Regions from separate parts of the Streptomyces sp. NPDC014727 genome, predicted to be linked through region 2. Evidence: riboswitches for the same ligand, from Rfam matches in the RefSeq annotation. Region 2 holds a riboswitch; each other region holds the start of a gene.
The links. A riboswitch is a leader RNA that binds a small molecule or an ion and turns the genes downstream of it on or off. The one in region 2 is predicted to bind cobalamin.

Region 1: linked by a shared signal. The riboswitch ahead of ACF1B9_RS00685 (prenyltransferase/squalene oxidase repeat-containing protein) and the one ahead of ACF1B9_RS37130 (hypothetical protein) in region 2 are both predicted to bind cobalamin.
Region 3: linked by a shared signal. The riboswitch ahead of ACF1B9_RS15755 (CbtB-domain containing protein) and the one ahead of ACF1B9_RS37130 (hypothetical protein) in region 2 are both predicted to bind cobalamin.
Region 4: linked by a shared signal. The riboswitch ahead of ACF1B9_RS33075 (ribonucleoside-diphosphate reductase subunit alpha) and the one ahead of ACF1B9_RS37130 (hypothetical protein) in region 2 are both predicted to bind cobalamin.

The regions. Positions count from the first base shown of each region.
Region 1 covers NZ_JBIBYR010000001.1:141,005-145,357, reverse strand. The annotation lists gene ACF1B9_RS00690 (MBL fold metallo-hydrolase) at 1-757, shown strand, start outside; cobalamin riboswitch at 987-1,122, shown strand; gene ACF1B9_RS00685 (prenyltransferase/squalene oxidase repeat-containing protein) at 1,230-2,504, shown strand; gene ACF1B9_RS00680 (SCO2322 family protein) at 2,501-3,187, shown strand; gene ACF1B9_RS00675 (energy-coupling factor transporter transmembrane component T) at 3,184-4,353, shown strand, end outside.
Region 2 covers NZ_JBIBYR010000053.1:2,549-6,901, forward strand. The annotation lists gene ACF1B9_RS37120 (ABC transporter ATP-binding protein) at 1-782, shown strand, start outside; gene ACF1B9_RS37125 ((2Fe-2S)-binding protein) at 779-1,540, shown strand; gene ACF1B9_RS37130 (hypothetical protein) at 1,717-3,129, opposite strand; cobalamin riboswitch at 3,241-3,379, opposite strand; cobalamin riboswitch at 3,453-3,591, shown strand; gene ACF1B9_RS37135 (prenyltransferase/squalene oxidase repeat-containing protein) at 3,703-4,353, shown strand, end outside.
Region 3 covers NZ_JBIBYR010000008.1:217,459-221,811, reverse strand. The annotation lists gene metE (5-methyltetrahydropteroyltriglutamate--homocysteine S-methyltransferase) at 1-2,031, opposite strand, end outside; cobalamin riboswitch at 2,197-2,416, opposite strand; gene ACF1B9_RS15760 (histidine phosphatase family protein) at 2,442-3,071, opposite strand; adenosylcobalamin (AdoCbl) riboswitch at 3,186-3,334, shown strand; gene ACF1B9_RS15755 (CbtB-domain containing protein) at 3,338-3,553, shown strand; gene ACF1B9_RS15750 (CbtA family protein) at 3,582-4,353, shown strand, end outside.
Region 4 covers NZ_JBIBYR010000033.1:70,803-75,155, reverse strand. The annotation lists gene ACF1B9_RS33085 (DUF3311 domain-containing protein) at 216-470, shown strand; gene mctP (monocarboxylate uptake permease MctP) at 467-2,104, shown strand; cobalamin riboswitch at 2,276-2,411, shown strand; gene ACF1B9_RS33075 (ribonucleoside-diphosphate reductase subunit alpha) at 2,549-4,353, shown strand, end outside.

The DNA of each region.
Region 1 (4,353 bases), on a different contig from region 2:
CGCCGCGATCGTGCGCCGCACCCGGGAGGCCCGGCCCGGCACCTGGCTGGCGTACCTCTTGACGAAGCTCACCGCGGTCGGTGCGCCCCAGGAGCATCTCGCGCCGCTGCGGGCCGCGGTCGAGGGCGGTCGGATGCGCACACTGCCGGGGCTGCGGTCCGCGCTCCCGGACCGGGAGATCGTTCCGGGTGAGCTCCTCGGCCTGGCGGGCCGCCGACTGCGGGCGATCTGGACTCCGGGGCACACGCCCGGTCATGTCTGTCTGCATCTGGAGGAGGAGCATCCGGGGAATCTGCCGGGCCGGGGGCGGCTGTTCTCGGGGGATCATCTGCTGCCGGGGATCAGCCCGCACATCGGGCTGTACGAGGACCCGGACACCGCGCCGGGCACCGCCCCCTCCGCCGGGGGAGACCCCATCGGTGACTACCTCGGCTCGCTGGAGCACATCGGCCGGCTCGGCGTGGCGGAGGTGCTGCCCGCCCACCAGTACGCATTCACGGACGCCGCGCGGCGCGTACGGGAACTCCTGGACCATCACGAGGAACGGCTGACCGGACTGCTCAAGCTGCTGGCCACCCCGCTCACGCCGTGGGAGCTGGCCGAGCGGATGGAGTGGAACCGGCCGTGGGAGCAGATCTCGCACGGTTCACGGAACATCGCCGTCTCGGAGGCCGAGGCGCATCTGCGGCGACTGGTCAGGCTGGGGCGCGCGGAGGCGGTGGCGGGGAGCGAGCCGGTGACGTACATCGCGGTGTGAAGGGCGCGGCGGGCCGTCGGGCAGGGAGCTCGTTCACCCTCTCCCGGGCACCCCGGGCACCCCGGGCACCGGCACGGGCCGGGCTTCCGGCGAGCGCGGTGAAGCCGTCGCCCGTCGGGCCCCCGGGGCCGCGGGGAGCCGTCGCCCGTCGGGCCCCCGGGGCCGCGGGGAGCCGTCGCCCGTCCCGTGGGGGACGAGCCCCCGGACGGCCCCGGAACCCGTCCGGCCCCGCCCGGTAGAGTGTGCGGGTCGTCATCATGCCCGTTCAGGGGGAAGCCGGTGCGAATCCGGCGCTGACCACGCAGCCGTGAACCGTCGTCGCAGACGGTGAGTCGGAATGCCCTGTCCGCGGTCGTGACCGGCTCGCGACCTCCGGAACCCCGGTGGTCGGCACCGTCGAGGTATACGGAGCCGGAGCCTGGTGCCTGAGCGTGCCTGTGCCCGGTTCCCCGCAGGAGAGGCCCCGCCCGCCATGACCGTACGCCGCAGCGCGGCATCGCTCGCCGCCATCGCCACCGTGCTCTGTGCGGCCGCTGCCCCGGTCGCGGTGGCGGCGCCGTCCCCTTCCCCCTCGCCGTCCGCTGCCCTGCCGTCCGGGCTGTACGGCACGAAGGACCCGACCTACGACGGTGTCTGGCGGCAGTCGCTGGCCTTCCTCGCCCAGCGGCTGGAGGGCGTCACGCCCGCGACGGAGTCGGTGGACTGGCTGATCGCCCAGCAGTGCGGCAACGGCGCCTACGCCGCGTACCGGCCCGACGTCTCCCGGCCCTGCACCGGGAAGACGGTGCTGGACACCAATGCCACCGCGGCCGCCGTCCAGGCGTTCGTCGAGGTGGGCGGGCACCGGGACACCGTGAACAACTCGGTCCGCTGGCTGAAGTCCGTACAGAACGAGGACGGCGGCTGGGGCTACACCGCCGGCGCGCCCAGCGACGCCAACTCCACCTCGCTGGTGATCGGCGCCCTCGCCCGGCAGGGCCAGCGGCTCGCGGACATCACCACCCCGAACGGCAAGACCCCCTACTCCCCGCTGCTCGCGCTCGCGATCCCGTGCGGCGGCAAGGACGGCGGCGCCTTCGCCTACCAGCCCGACAAGGCCGGCAAGCTCGCCGCCAACGCGGACGCCACCGCCGCCGCCGTGCTCGGCACGATGGGCAAGGCCCTGGCCGTCGGGAACAACGCCGCGACCAAGGGGACCAGCTGCCACCCGGGGTCCGGTCTCACGCCCGAGCAGGCCGCCCAGAACGGCGCCCACTACCTCGCGAACGCCCTCGCCACGAGCGGCCACCTCGACCTGGCCCCGATGCCGGGCGCCTCCGACACCACCCCGCAGCCCGACTTCGGCAACACCGCGGACGCGGTCGTCGCCCTGTCCGCGGCGGGCCACCAGGACAAGGCCGCCAAGGCCGTGGCCTGGCTGAAGAAGAACTCGGGCCCCTGGGCCGAGCAGAACGGTCCCGCCGCCTACGCCCAGCTGGTCCTGGCCGCGCACGCGACCGGCTCCGACGCCCGCGACTTCAACGGCGTCAACCTGGTCGACCGGCTGAACGCGACCGGTCCCGCGCCCGCGGCCGTCACGACGCCCGACCCGTCCGCCGACACCGGGTACGAGGCCACGGAGAAGGACCAGGTGCACAGCGGCGACGACGTGATCGGCGGCGTGTGGTGGTTCATCGGCATCGGCCTCGTCGTCGCTGCGGCCGCGGCCTTCCTGATCAGCGGCCGGCGCAAGAACCGGCAGCTGTGAGGCGGGCGGGAAGGGCCACCGCGCTGCTGGTGGCCCTGGCTGCCGTCCTGGCCGTGCTCGGCGCGGGGACGGCCCAGGCGGCCGGGTACCGGTACTGGTCGTTCTGGGAGAGCTCCAGCACCGGCTGGACGTACGCCACCCAGGGCCCGTCCCTGGTCCGGCCGGACGACGGCACGGTGCAGGGCTTCCGGTTCTCGGTGAGCGAGGACTCCCAGGACTCGGCGAAGCCGCGCCGCTCCCCCGACTTCGCGAAGATCTGCGCGGACACCCCGGCCCAGGACGGCACCAAGCGGGTCGCGCTGGTCATCGACCCGGGCACGGCGGCGGACGCCCCGGTCGGCGAGACGCCGCCCGCGCCGCGTACCGCGTGCGCGCGGGTCACCCCGGACGCGAGCACCGCCGAGGCACTCGCCTCGGTGGCCAAACCGCTGCGTTACAGCAGCGACGCGCTGCTCTGTGCCATATCCGGCTATCCGGGCTCGGGCTGCGGCGAACAGGTCTCGGGCGACGGGCACGCCACGCCTTCCGCGACCGTGTCCCCGGGCGCCTCCGTCCCCGCCGCCGCCTCCGCCGGTTCGGGCGGCTCCGGCGGCGGGCCGTCCGCCGGGGTGCTCGTCGGCGTCGGCGCCGTTCTCCTCCTCGGCATCGCCGCAGTCGTGCAGGCCCGCCGCCGCCGCGGATGACCGCCCCGACCAGCGGCGCGGTGACCGGCGCCACCGGCACCGTCCGGCCGCGCCGGCCGCTGCGCGCCCCCGGGGCGACCCGGAGCAACGCCCTGCCCGCCGGGGCCTGGTGGCTGTGGGCGCTCGGTCTCGCCACCGCCGCGTCCCGGACCACCAATCCACTGCTGCTCGGGCTGCTGGTGGGGGTCGCGGGCTATGTGGTCGCGGCGCGCCGTACGGACGCGCCGTGGGCCCGTTCGTACGGGGCGTTCATCAGGATCGGGCTGTTCGTCGTCGGTGTGCGGCTGGTCTTCTCGGTCCTTCTCGGTTCACCGATCCCCGGGACGCATCCGGTGTTCACGCTCCCCGAGGTGCCGCTGCCCGACTGGGCGAAGGGCGTCAGGATCGGTGGCCGGGTCACCGCCGAGCAGTTGGTCTTCGCGCTGTACGACGGGGCGAAGCTGGCGACCCTGCTGATCTGTCTCGGTGCGGCGAACTCGCTCGCCAACCCGGCCCGGCTGCTGAAGTCGCTGCCGGGTGCGCTGTACGAGGCGGGGGTCGCCGTCGTCGTCGCCATGACGTTCGCGCCGAACATGGTCGCCGATGTGGTGCGGCTGCGCACCGCACGGCGGCTGCGGGGCCGTCCGACCGGCGGCGTCAAGGCGGTCCTCCAGATCGGACTGCCGGTCCTGGAGGGTGCGTTGGAGCGCTCGGTCGCGGTGGCGGCCTCGATGGACGCGCGCGGATACGGGCGCACGGCCCAGGTTCCGCCCGCCGTCCGGCACACCACGAACGTCCTCACGCTCGGCGGGCTGCTCGGGGTGTGCGCGGGCACGTACGGGCTGCTGGCCGCGCAGGGCGCGGTGTACGGACTGCCGCTGCTGATCGCCGGGCTGGTCGCCGCGATGGCCGGGCTGCGGCTCGGCGGGGCCCGCTCGGTCCGTACCCGCTACCGGCCCGACCGGTGGGGTGGGCGGGCCTGGCTGGTGGCGGGTTCGGGGGTCGCCGTGGCCGTGGCGATGGTCTGGGCGGGCGGTGTCGACGCGGAGGCACTGCGGCCGGGCGTCGTACCGCTGGCCGCGCCGGTGCTTCCGCTGTGGCCCGCGGCGGCGGTGCTGATCGGGCTGTTGCCCGCGGTGGTGGCGCCCGTGCCGGCCCCGGTGGGCGCGCCGCATTCCAAGGAGAGC
Region 2 (4,353 bases):
CGGCACCGTCCCCGACGGCGCTCGCCGCCGACGGGATCAGCTACGAGGTGGCCGGTCGTATCCTGCTCGACGCGGTCACGCTGGACGCCGCCCCCGGCGAGACGGTCGGCCTGGTCGGGCCGAACGGCAGCGGCAAGACCACCTTCCTGCGCTGTGTGTACGGCGCCCTGCGCCCCGCGGCGGGTCGGGTCCTGCTGGACGGAGTGGACGCAGGTTCCCTCGGCGTGAAGGAACGGGCCCGCCGCGTCGCCGTCGTCCCGCAGGACAGCCCCGGCACCTTCGGCCTGACCGTACGCCAGGTCGTGGCGATGGGCCGAAGCCCGCACAAACGGTTCTGGGAGCAGGACGACGCCCACGACGCCCGCCGCATCGACCAGTCGCTCCAGCGCGTCGGCGCGGCGTCCCTGGCCGACCGGCGGTTCGAAGAGCTGTCCGGCGGGGAACGGCAACGGGCCCTGATCGCCCGCGCCCTCGTCCAGGAACCGGGGCTGCTGGCGCTCGACGAACCCACGAACCATCTGGACATCCGCTACCAGCTGGAGATCCTCGGCCTGGTGAGGACGCTCGGCACCACCAATCTGCTGGTGCTGCACGACCTCAACCTGGCCGCTTCCTACTGTGACCGGCTGTTCGTCCTGAGCGCCGGACGGCTGGTGGCGTCCGGCTCCCCGCGCGCGGTCCTGACGGAAGAGCTGCTGGCCGAGGTCTACGGGATACGGTCCCGGATCGGCGTCCACCCGGTCACCGGCTCCCCCAACGTCGTCTACCTCCCGCTGTCATGAGTGACGGCACTTCCCCCGACTGGACGCCCTCGCCGCACGGGCCACGCTGGCAGGTCACCGAAGGCGAACCGTCCGCGAGCGAAGCAGGGCAGTGGCTGGCAGCCGACCGACTGGCCGATCCGGCGGGCGAGGAGCTGTCCACGCTGCTGGAGCGCGAACGCACAAGCAGCGGCCACCGCACCGGTCATGCGACCGCGCTGACCCTGATGGCGGTGTACGCGGGCCGGGTCACTGCCGCCGCCGTGCTCCACTGGGCGCTGCACGACGAGGTCCCGGACATGCGGTCCGGCAATGTCCTGGTGCGCCCCGCCGCGCACGGGATCGGCGGGGTCCGGGTGCGCAGAGCTCGGCTGCTGGTACCCCGGGCCGGGGAGGACTCCGTGCGGCTGCTGCACCGCACCGTGCTCGACGGGCATCTGCTGCCCATCGCCGATGCGTTGCACCGTCGTACCCGCGCCGGGGCCAGGCAGTTGAGTGGAGGGATCGCCCATGGCTGCGCCACGGCGCTGTGCGCGTACGGCGCCCAGGTGGATCTGTTGGCGTCCCGCTGGCGGCAGTTCGTGGACACCGCGCCCGGCGGACTCGCGACGCTGGGCGAGGTGGCACGGGTCCGACGGGCGCCGGACTGCCAGGAGCGGCTGGTCTATCTGCGCAACACCTGCTGTCTGTACTACACGAGTGCGGAGGCGGTGCGCTGTGCGAGCTGTTGTCTGACAAGCCGCGAGGAGCGGCTACGCGCGTACGCGAGGCCGAAGTAGCACCAGCCTGGCGGTCACTGTTCCCCTTTTCTCGCTCAATACCCATGAAAAGTTGGCGAGTTGAGGAGCCATCACTTCACGCTCATGCGGCAGTCGCGGCGCCGGCCGCGACGTGCGGGTACCTGACCACGAAACGTGGGTGAGGGCCCTACGGCGGGGGCCCTCACCCGTGAGAATCAGGCGCCCCAGCGCAGAGCGATGGTGTCACCCATGTTGATCAACTTCTCGCGAAGGGCGCCGGCGAAGGCGGAGCCGTCAACACTGGCCTTCCAGGTGTTGGATCCGATATTGGCCTTGCCGTTGATCGCGGTGATCGTGCCGGTGCCCGACGAGGGGGTCACGCTCGTGACGCAGCCCGCCGGAGAGGCTCCGCTCGTCGCGGCGGCCAGTACGTCCCCGAGGGTCGTGGTCGTCCCGGTCGGGATGAAGGGCACCGAGCACACCTTCAGGTTGCCGGTGCCGTCGTCGACGGTCAGCGCGAGCTTGGTGGAGGTGCCCGCGGTGAAGGTGGGCTGGGCGACCCACTGCGGGGCGCCCGGAGTGACCGGGGTCGGCGGGGCGGCCGTGAAACCGCCGCCGACGACCGCGCGAAGTGCGTCGATCGAGGAGTAGGGGGAGGGCGCGGTGTCGGACGGCTTGTACTTGAAGCCGCCCGCCGGGTTGAACTGGTTCGCGATCAGGAAGTCGATCGGCGTCTTGCCGTTGACGGTGACGAAGTCGCCGGTCTGGGGGTTGATTCCGCAGGCGTTCAGGCCCGCCACGCCCCAGCCGTTGGAACTGGTGTTGACCCCGTAGAGGGAGTTGAACGCACCGGTGGTGGCGACCAGTTTGCCCTTGAGGAAGTTCTTGGCCCGGACGACGTCCGCGTCGGTATTGGGAACGCCCGAGACACAGAGGGCGGCCATCGCGGCGCCAGTCATGTCGACGTCGCTCGCGGAGTTGAGAGCCGTGGAGTCACCTTCGGCCTTGCTGTAGGTCCAGCCGCCGTCGACGTGCTGGTTGGCCCGGATACGGGTGACCATCGAGTCGGTCAGCGACTGCGGGATGCGGGCGCCGCCGGTCTGGGTCTTGGCGCCGCCGAGAGCGAGAGCCGCGAAGACGGTGCCGTTGAAGTTTCCGGACGGGCCGAAGTAGCCGGGCTCGGCGGTCTGCCAGTACGAGTAGATGTCGGCGACGAGGTTGCGGGAGGCGGAGACGCGGGCCGGGTCGATGCCGGCGGCGTACGCGTTCAGCGTGCCCCGCTCGTAGTCGGTGACCACGGGGGCAGCGGAGGGCCAGCCGGACGTGGACAGCAGGTTGCGATAGACGGTGCGGGCGTTCTTCGTGGTGTCGCCGCCCGGAGCGACATCGACGACAGCTGTGCCGGAAGCCGCGAAGGCGCTGAACGCCCACTCGTTGGACAAGCCGGAGCCGGTGTACGAACCATCCGCCGCCTGGAGCGACTTGAGATAGGAAACGCCGTTGGTCTTGGACGTGGCTATCTGCGCGGGACTGGAGGTCGCGAAGGCGGGCAGTACGGTGAGGGCGAGAGCGCCGAACGCCGCGGGCACCGCGAGTGCGAGACGACGGGAAGTACGAAGACGGGGCATGGCCTGCTCCTGGAATCGGCGGACGCCGGCCTCCAGTGCATGGCGGGCTCTCCGTGCAAGGGCACGGCCGGGCATGGTCGGGAGCCACCGTCCGGAACGCGTGGTACGGCTTCATGTACTGCTTCGCCATATGGGCATTCGGGCTCGGAAACGGCCCCCGCCGTCCCACACCGCTGCGCGTCAGCTCCGGCTTCGCACCGGATTCCCCCATCTGGCAGCCCAGGACGCTACCCGAGTGGTCAAGGGTCCGCCAGCCACTCGGACGGGGACGGACCCCGGGTGTCCGGGATTCGTCCGGTGAGGCACACACCATCTTGACGGCCCGACCAGATCCGTGTTGCACTCCGGCTGATAGACGCTCAGCACCAGGGGAAGCCGGTCGAATTCCGGCGCTGACCCGCAACCGTAGGCCCGGTTCGTCCCGGGTGAGCCGGAATGCCTGGAGCAGGTACAGAGACACGAGGAACGCCGTCGCGGACTACGGCGTGGTCGTCGCACCCTTCCCCATGGCACAGCAGCCGTGCGGGGGCGCATCGCCACGTACGCAGCCGCCCGGCAGAGACGAGGGGCCGCGTGGGGACCGAACAGCAGTCGAAACGGCGGACAAGCAGGAGACAGCAGCTGCTGTCTCTCTTGACCGCTTCCCTTCTGATGCTCGGTGCGGGAGTGGCGTTCTCCACTGCCCCGCCGGCGAGCGCCGACCCCGTCGAGCAGTGCACCGCCACGACCGGCGCCATCGTCGCAGTGGACTTCGGCCCCTTCGGCGGCCCGGTGGTACGCGGCTGCGACACCACCCCCACGACCGGCTACGAGTTGCTGCACGAGGGCGGGTTCGGCACCACCGGCACCGTCCACGACGGCGACGGATTCATCTGCCGGATAGGCAACGGTTCCTTCAACACCGGTACGGAGTACCCCACTCCGGACAAGGAGGACTGCGTCCTCACCCCGCAGGCCACCGCGTACTGGTCGTACTGGATCGCCTCGCCCGGGCAGAAGAACTGGACCTACAGCCCCCTCGGCGCCATGTCCCGCACCCCCAAGGACGGAGACGTGGACGCCTGGGTGTTCGGCGGCACCGACGTCGGCGGCACCACCGGCAAGCCCACCTTCTCTCCCGACGACGTACGGGCCAAGGGCGGTGTTCCTACCACGGACCCGACCGGTCCCACGGACCCGCCGACCGTGCCTCCTGGCTCGGTCGACGTGGCCACCGCCACCCGC
Region 3 (4,353 bases), on a different contig from region 2:
GATCACATCGGCGTCCAGGTCGGCGATGGCCCGGAGGATGTCGCCGAACTCCGCGTAGCACATGTGCGTATGGATCTGGGTCTCGGGACGGACACCACTGGTGGCCAGCCGGAACGACTCCGTGGCCCAGCGCAGGTACCCGGCGCGGTCGGCGGCCCGCAGCGGCAGTGCCTCGCGCAGAGCGGGCTCGTCGACCTGGATCACGCAACCACCCGCGGTCTCGAGGTCGTTCACCTCGTCCCGCAGTGCGAGGGCGACCTGGCGGGCGGTCTCGCCGAGCGGCTGGTCGTCGCGGACGAAGGACCAGGCGAGCATGGTGACGGGGCCCGTGAGCATGCCCTTGACCGGACGATCGGTGAGCGACCGCGCGTACGCCGTCCAGCGGACCGTCATCGGTTCCGGGCGCGAGACGTCCCCGGCCAGGATCGGCGGCCGGACATACCGTGTGCCGTACGACTGGACCCAGCCGTGCCGGGTGGCGACGTATCCGGTGAGCCGCTCGGCGAAGTACTGCACCATGTCGTCGCGTTCGGGCTCGCCGTGCACCAGCACATCGATGCCCGCCTTCTCCTGGAACGCCAGCACCTCCTGGATCTCGGCCTCGATCCGCCCGTCGTACGTGGCGCTGTCGATGCGTCCGGCCCGCAGATCGGCGCGTGCGGTGCGCAGTTGGGACGTCTGGGGGAACGAACCGATCGTGGTCGTGGGCAGCGGAGGAAGCCGCAGGCGCTCGCGTTGTGCCGCAGCCCGCTGCGGATACGACGTTTCGCGGCGCACGTCGCGCTCCGTGACGGCCGCGGTCCGTGCCCGTACCGCCGCGTCGTGGGTGAGCGCCGATCGGTTGCGCGAGGCCAGATCGGCACGGTTGGCGGCGAGTTCGGCGGCGATCGTGTCCGTGCCCTGCGCGAGCCCCTTGGCCAATGTGGCGATCTCGGCGGACTTCTGCCGCGCGAAGGCCAGCCAGCGGGCCACCTGCGGATCGAGTTCGCGTTCGGCGTTCACATCGAGGGGAACGTGCAGCAGGGAGCAGGAGGCCGCGACATCGACCCGGTCGGCCAGACCGAGCAGGGTGCCGAGCGTGGCCAGGGACCGCTGGTGGTCGTTGATCCACACGTTGCGGCCGTCGACGACTCCGGCGACCAGCCGCTTGCCCCGCAGACCGCCGACCGCGGCGAGATCCGGCAGATTGGCGGACGCCGGACCGGTGAAGTCGAGCGCGAGTCCGTCGACCGGCGCCTTCGCCAGAACGCCGAGGGCCTCGCCGAGCCGGTCGAAGTAGGAGGCGACGAGGAGCCGCGGCCGGTCGGCGAGCGCGCCGAGGCAACGGTAGGCGTGCGCGGTGGCGTCGAGCTCCGCCGCGGTGCGGTCCTGGACCAGCGCCGGCTCGTCGAGCTGCACCCACCCGGCGCCGGCCGCGCGCAGATCGGCCAGCACCTGCGCGTACACCGGCAGCAGTCGGTCGAGCAGCGTCAGCGGTTCGAAGTCGGCGGCGATGCCCGGAGCGGGCTTGGCCAGCAACAGATACGTCACCGGGCCGACGAGCACCGGTCGGGGGCTGAGCCCGAGGGCCAGCGCCTCCTCGAACTCCGCCACCTGCTTGGCGGAGTCGGCGGTGAAGACGGTGTCGGGACCGAGTTCCGGCACCAGGTAGTGGTAGTTCGTGTCGAACCACTTGGTCATTTCGAGCGGCGCCACGTCCTGCGTCCCGCGTGCCATCGCGAAATAGCCGTCCAGCCCGTCGGCTTCGACGGCGTCGCGGTGCCTGGTGGGTACGGCACCGACCATCACGCTGGTGTCCAGTACGTGGTCGTAATACGAGAAGTCACCGGTCGGGACCTCGTGGATGCCGTCGTCGACGAGCCGGAGCCAGTTGGCGCGGCGCAGGCCGGCGGCGGTCTCCCGCAGACCGGCCGCGGTGACACGGCCCTTCCAGTACCCCTCGACGGCCCTCTTCAGTTCCCGGTCTGCCCCTTGGCGGGGACAGCCGTACACGGTGGCCCGGGCTGCCGCGGCTGCGGACTTGCTGGTCACGGAACTCTCCTTCGCGAGCGTGTGTCCTGGTACGACCCCGGGACGGGTCGAAGGCGCGAAGGGAGGACGGATCGGACGGAACCGCGGCGTCGTGCCGACGCGCGTGTGCCCTGCCCGATCCGTACGCCGACCCGCCCACGAGGTCACCGGGATCACCGTGCGCGTCCGACGCGCACGGGCACTGGCAGGTCTTCGGACTCGCGGGCACGTCTCGCGCACGAGACACCTACTGGCCGTCGCTTCCCGGAGCCCGTTCAGGGTCCAGTGCTTGATGACGGCGGTCGTTCCCACTCACCGCTGCGGGGCAGTCCCGGATTCCCACCGGGTTCCCTCTTGCGACGCGTCTGTCTGGCGGACAGGGCGAACCAGCTGCGCCATCAGACTATGCGCTGACCGCGGCCCCTGGCACCTCAGTTGTCCCCGCGAGTGGTGGCGGACCGCGGAAGCCGGCCCTGCGGAGCGGGGGACAGCGGCCGGCCGCAGCGCAGGTTCCACCGTCCCGAGCGGCCGCTGAGCCCGGTCAGGGTGAGCGGGGCGACATCCAGCCGCCAGAACGCCTCCGCCGGCAGAGCGAGTGCCCATACGACCATCGCCCGCACCACGGCAGGCTCTACGACCGCCAGCACGCGACTGCCCTCCTCGCCGTCCCCGGACTCGAGCGCCTCCAGCAGGCCGCCGATCCTGGCGCAGAACTTCAGCAACGATTCGCCGCCGTGCGGAGCCGCCGACGGATCGGTCATCCAGAGCGACACCGCGTCCGGCTCGCTGCTGCTCACCTCGGCCAGTCTCCGTCCGCTCCAGCGCCCCATGTCCCAGCCACGGAGCGCGGGTTCGGGCCCGGCGCGCAACCCCAGCGCGTCGGCGGTCCCGGCACACCGTTCGGACGGCCCTCGCACATACCGGTCGGCCGGTGGCACCGCCGCGGCGGCGGCACGGGCCCGCCGGGCCCCGGCCGCGTCCAGCGGGGCATCGTCGTCCATGCGGGCCTCGCGCAGCGCGGCGTTGAGCGCCGGTGAGATCAACATCAGCTGTACCGTCATGGCCCGGTCTACTCCCTGAACTGTGGCCTCGCCTCTCGCGTGCGCCCACCATGGCACGCGGGCGTTGCGGCCCCGCCGACGGTACCGTGGCCCTGTCCGCTCCCAGGGGGTATCGTCCGACGAACATGACGAAGGTGTGACGGAAGTCCGGTGAGAATCCGGCACGGTCGCGCCACTGTGTACCCGTACCCGTACGGGAAGTCAGACCCAGCACCTTCGTCTCAGGCACCACGATCGGGACGCGTGTTCCCTCAGGAGGTTCTGCCATGGCACAGAGTGCTGTCCCCGCCACCGCCGTACCGGCGATCACACCCATCTCCCTGAAGTCCATTGCCCCTTGGGCGGTCTTCTTCGGCATTCTCATGCTCGTACTGCTGTACTTCGTCGGCGCGGAACAGGGCGCCACCGCGGTCATCTCCGGCGAGGGTGTCCACGAGTGGGTCCACGACGGTCGCCACCTCCTCGGTTTCCCCTGCCACTGACGCTCCGTCCGATCCAGGGGAAGACCTCATGAACTCCATATCTGTCAGAGCCCTGCTCGTCCGCGGCATGCTGGCCGGCCTCGCCGCGGGCGCGCTCGCACTGGTCGTCGCGTACCTGCTCGGCGAGTCCCGGGTGGACGCGGCCATCGCCCTCGAAGAGTCGCACGGCCATGACCACGGCGGCGGTGAGGAACTCGTCAGCCGCACCCTGCAGTCCACCGCGGGTCTTGCCACCGGTGTGCTCGTCTTCGGTGTGGCGATCGGCGGGATCGCCGCCCTCGTCTTCTGCTACGCCCTCGGCCGGATCGGCCGATTCGGCCCCCGGGCCACGGCCGCCCTGATCGCGGGTGCCGCCCTGCTGGCGGTGTACATCGTGCCGTTCCTGAAGTACCCGGCCAACCCGCCGGCCGTCGGCAACCCCGACACCATCGGCCGCCGCACGGCCCTGTTCTTCCTGATGGTCGCCCTCAGCGTGCTGCTGGCGGTCGCCGCCGTCATCCTCGGCAAGCGGCTGGCTCCCCGCCTGGGCAACTGGAACGCGACGGTCACCGCATCGGCCGCCTATGCGGTCGTGATCGGGGGCGCCTACGCGTTCCTGCCCTCGTTCAACGAGGTCGGAAGGGATTTCCCGGCCACCCTGCTCTGGGAGTTCCGGCTCGCCACCCTCGCGGTACAGGCCACCCTCTGGGTGACCTTCGGTCTCGTCTTCGGCCACCTGACGGAACGGCTTCTCGTGCCGAGGGCCGACACCGTCGCGACGGGAGACGGTACGGCGAACCGGGTCGCCGCCACGGCCGGCT
Region 4 (4,353 bases), on a different contig from region 2:
CGACGGCCTCCGTGGAACGCATCGCTCCACGGGGGCCGTTCGTCTGCCTCCGCACAGGCCGACTCTCGCACGTTCGGCAACATTCCGAACATGAGATCCCGTTCACGGGACCGTTGTCGGACCGCAATGCGGACAGGGGGTGACGGTGACCGGAATCCTCCCCTAGATTTCCTGCGCATTACACCAGGTGATCAGCGAGGGGACGGAGTCACCGCATGGCAGCAGACCCTGAAGGAAAACCGCCCACCATCACGCCCGTTCGGGTGGTCATCGCCCTCTGCCTCGTCGCGCCGTTCGTGGCGATGCTCTGGGTGAGTTCGTACGCGAAGGTGGACCCCACCTTCATCGGCATCCCGTTCTTCTACTGGTACCAGATGCTCTGGGTGCTGATCTCCACCGCGCTCACGATGGTCGCGTACAAGCTGTGGCAGCGTGACCAGCGCGCCCGCAAGGGGGGTGCGTCGGCATGAAGGACGGCGTGAACGGCGTCGCTCTCGGCGTCTTCATCTTCTTCTTCCTGGCCGTCACGGTCATGGGCTTCCTGGCGGCGCGCTGGCGCAAGGCCGAGAACGAGGCCAGCCTCGACGAATGGGGCCTGGGCGGACGGTCGTTCGGCACCTGGGTCACCTGGTTCCTGCTCGGCGGCGACCTGTACACCGCGTACACCTTCGTCGCCGTGCCCGCGGCGATCTACGCGGCGGGCGCGGCCGGCTTCTTCGCCGTGCCGTACACCATCCTCGTGTACCCGCTGATCTTCACCTTCCTGCCGCGGCTGTGGTCCGTCTCGCACAAGCACGGGTACGTCACCACCTCGGACTTCGTCCGCGGACGCTTCGGCTCGAAGGGCCTCTCGCTGGCGGTCGCCGTCACCGGCATCCTCGCCACGATGCCGTACATCGCGCTCCAGCTCGTCGGCATCCAGGCGGTGCTGGACGTGATGGGTGTCGGCGGCGGCGAGAACACCCACTGGTTCATCAAGGACCTGCCGCTGCTGATCGCGTTCGCGGTGCTCGCCGCGTACACCTACTCGTCCGGGCTGCGGGCACCCGCGCTGATCGCGTTCGTCAAGGACGGGTTGATCTACCTCGTCATCGCGGTGGCGATCATCTACATCCCGATCAAGCTCGGCGGCTTCGACGAGATCTTCGCCAAGGCGGGCGAGGCGTTCTCGCAGACCAACCCGGCGACCGGCAAGCCGCGCGGGGCGCTCGCACCCGGCGAGGCGGGCCAATGGGGTTACGCCACCCTGGCGTTGGGCTCGGCGCTCGCGCTCTTCATGTATCCGCACTCGATCACGGCGACGCTCTCCAGCCGCAGCCGCAACGTGATCCGGCGCAACACCACGATCCTGCCGCTGTACTCGCTGATGCTGGGCCTGCTCGCGCTGCTCGGCTTCATGGCGATCGCCGCCGGGATCAAGGTGGACAACGGGCAGTTGGCCATCCCTCAGCTGTTCGAGAACATGTTCCCCGACTGGTTCGCGGGGGTCGCGTTCGCCGCCATCGGCATCGGCGCGCTGGTGCCCGCCGCGATCATGTCGATCGCCGCCGCGAACCTGTTCACCCGCAACATCTACAAGGACTTCCTGAAGCCGGACGCGACCCCGGAGCAGGAGACCAAGGTCTCCAAGCTGGTGTCCCTGCTGGTGAAGGTCGGTGCGCTCGCCTTCGTCCTCACCATGGACAAGACGGTGGCGATCAACTTCCAGCTGCTCGGCGGGATCTGGATCCTCCAGACGATGCCGGCCCTGGTCGGCGGCCTGTTCACCCGCTGGTTCCACCGCTGGGCACTGCTCGCGGGCTGGGCGGTGGGCATGGTGTACGGCACGGTGGCCGCGTACGGGGTCGCCAGCCCGACCCAGGCGCACTTCGGCGGTTCGTCCAAGGAGATCCCGGGCATCGGCGAGATCGGCTACATCGGTCTCACGGCGTTCGTGCTGAACGTCGTGGTGACGGTGGTGCTCACCTTCGTCCTGAACGCCGTGAAGGCGCCCGCCGGAATCGACGAGACCTCGCCGGCCGACTACACGGCCGACGCGGGCGACAAGGGCGTCCAGGTGGAGCTCCCGCCGGCCACGGCCGGAGCTCCGGGTGGCGGCCACTGACGAGCGCTCCGACACCGGCCGGCGGCCCGCCGAGCCCCCTCCTGCGGGGCTCGGCGGGCCGTCCGCGTGATCGGGTGCCCCGGGCTCCGAACAGGGCCGTACAGCTCGTTCTACGGGCCCGGCCCACGTTGCACGACACAACATGTGGGGGCTGCCTCATCGGGCGGCCCCCACATGTATGCTCATGCTCGCTGTCGCCGCAGGGGAATCCGGTGCGAATCCGGAACTGTCCCGCAACGGTGTGTTCGGTGCGCTTTTGCGCACCCCCGAGTAAGTCCGAGGACCTGCCGACAGCGCATCCGGCTCGACCGAACCGGATGCCAGACGTCCGGGCCTCGCGGATGGGCCGGTGGACGCCGTACGGAGTGCTGCCCCGCTGGGGCCCGCCTCTGCCCGGCTGCCCCGTTCCCCGCCGGCCCCGAGCCGAGCGAGGGAGAGCACCACGTGACCATCGCGCCAGCCGATCCGGCTTCAGTCGCCGTGTCCGAAGCGGCCGAGTCCGAGGGGACCGCACACGACGGACCGGGGACCGCACTGCTGCGGACCCTGACCGACCTCACCGTCGATCTGCCCGACACCGACCCCGGTCGTGTCGCCGCCGCCGCGCTGCGCGGCCGCAGCGCCCGGTCGGACGAGGCCGAGCTGCGCTCGCTGGCCACCGAGGCCGCCGCGGGGCTGATCTCCGAGGACCCCGCCTACTCCCGGCTCGCCGCCAGGCTCCTGACCCGCACCATCGCGGACGAGGCGATCGGCCAGGGCGCGGTCACCTTCTCCGCCTCCGTCGCCGTCGGGCACCGCGAGGGCCTGATCGCGGACCGTACCGCCGAGTTCGTCGCGCTGCACGCGGACGCCCTCGACGCGCTGGTGGAACGCTCGCTCGCCGACGCCGCCGACGACCGGTTCGGTTACTTCGGGCTGCGGACCCTGCACAGCCGCTATCTGCTGCGCCACCCGCACACCCGCCAGGTCATCGAGACGCCCCAGCACTTCATGCTGCGGGTCGCGTCCGGTCTCGCCGAGGACGATTCGCAGCGCGCCCTGGACGAAGTGGCCGCGCTGTACGGGCTGATGAGCCGGCTCGACTATCTGCCCTCCTCGCCGACCCTGTTCAACTCCGGTACGCGGCACCCGCAGATGTCCTCCTGCTATCTGTTGGACTCCCCGCTCGACGAGCTCGACTCGATCTACGACCGCTACCACCAGGTGGCGCGGCTCTCGAAGCACGCGGGCGGCATCGGGCTCTCGTACTCCCGTATCCGCGCCCGCGGTTCGCTGATCCGAGGCACCAACGGGCACTCCAACGGCATCGTGCCGTTCCTGAAGACGCTCGACGCCTCCGTCGCCGCGGTCAACCAGGGCGGCCGCCGCAAGGGCGCCGCCGCCGTCTACCTGGAGACCTGGCACGCGGACATCGAGGAGTTCCTGGAGCTGCGCGACAACACGGGCGAGGACCAGCGACGTACGCACAACCTCAACCTGGCGCACTGGATCCCGGACGAGTTCATGCGCCGGGTCGACGCGGACGGCGACTGGTCGCTGTTCTCGCCCGCGGACGTGCCCGAGCTGGTCGACCTGTGGGGCGACGACTTCGACGCCGCGTACCGGGCCGCCGAGGCCAAGGGGCTGGCCCGCAAGTCGATGCCGGCCCGCGAGCTGTACGGCCGGATGATGCGTACCCTCGCGCAGACCGGCCAGGGCTGGATGACGTTCAAGGACGCCTCCAACCGGACCGCGAACCAGACCGCCGAGCCGGGCCGCGTCGTCCACTCCTCGAATCTGTGCACCGAGATCCTCGAAGTCACCGATGACGGCGAGACGGCCGTCTGCAACCTGGGTTCGGTCAACCTCGGCGCGTTCGTCGCCGACGGCACCATCGACTGGGAGCGGCTGGACGCCACCGTCCGGACCGCCGTGACCTTCCTCGACCGGGTCGTCGACATCAATTTCTACCCGACCGAGCAGGCCGGCCGGTCCAACGCGAAGTGGCGCCCGGTCGGTCTGGGTGCGATGGGTCTGCAGGATGTCTTCTTCCAGCTGCGGCTGCCGTTCGACTCCCCCGAGGCGCGCGCGCTCTCCACCAGGATCTCCGAGCGGATCATGCTCGCGGCGTACGAGGCGTCCTGCGAGCTCGCCGAGCGGTCGGGCCCGCTGCCCGCCTGGGCCGAGACGCGTGCCGCGCGCGGGGTGCTGCACCCCGACCACTACGACACCGAGCTGAACTGGCCGGAGCGCTGGGACGCGCTGCGCGC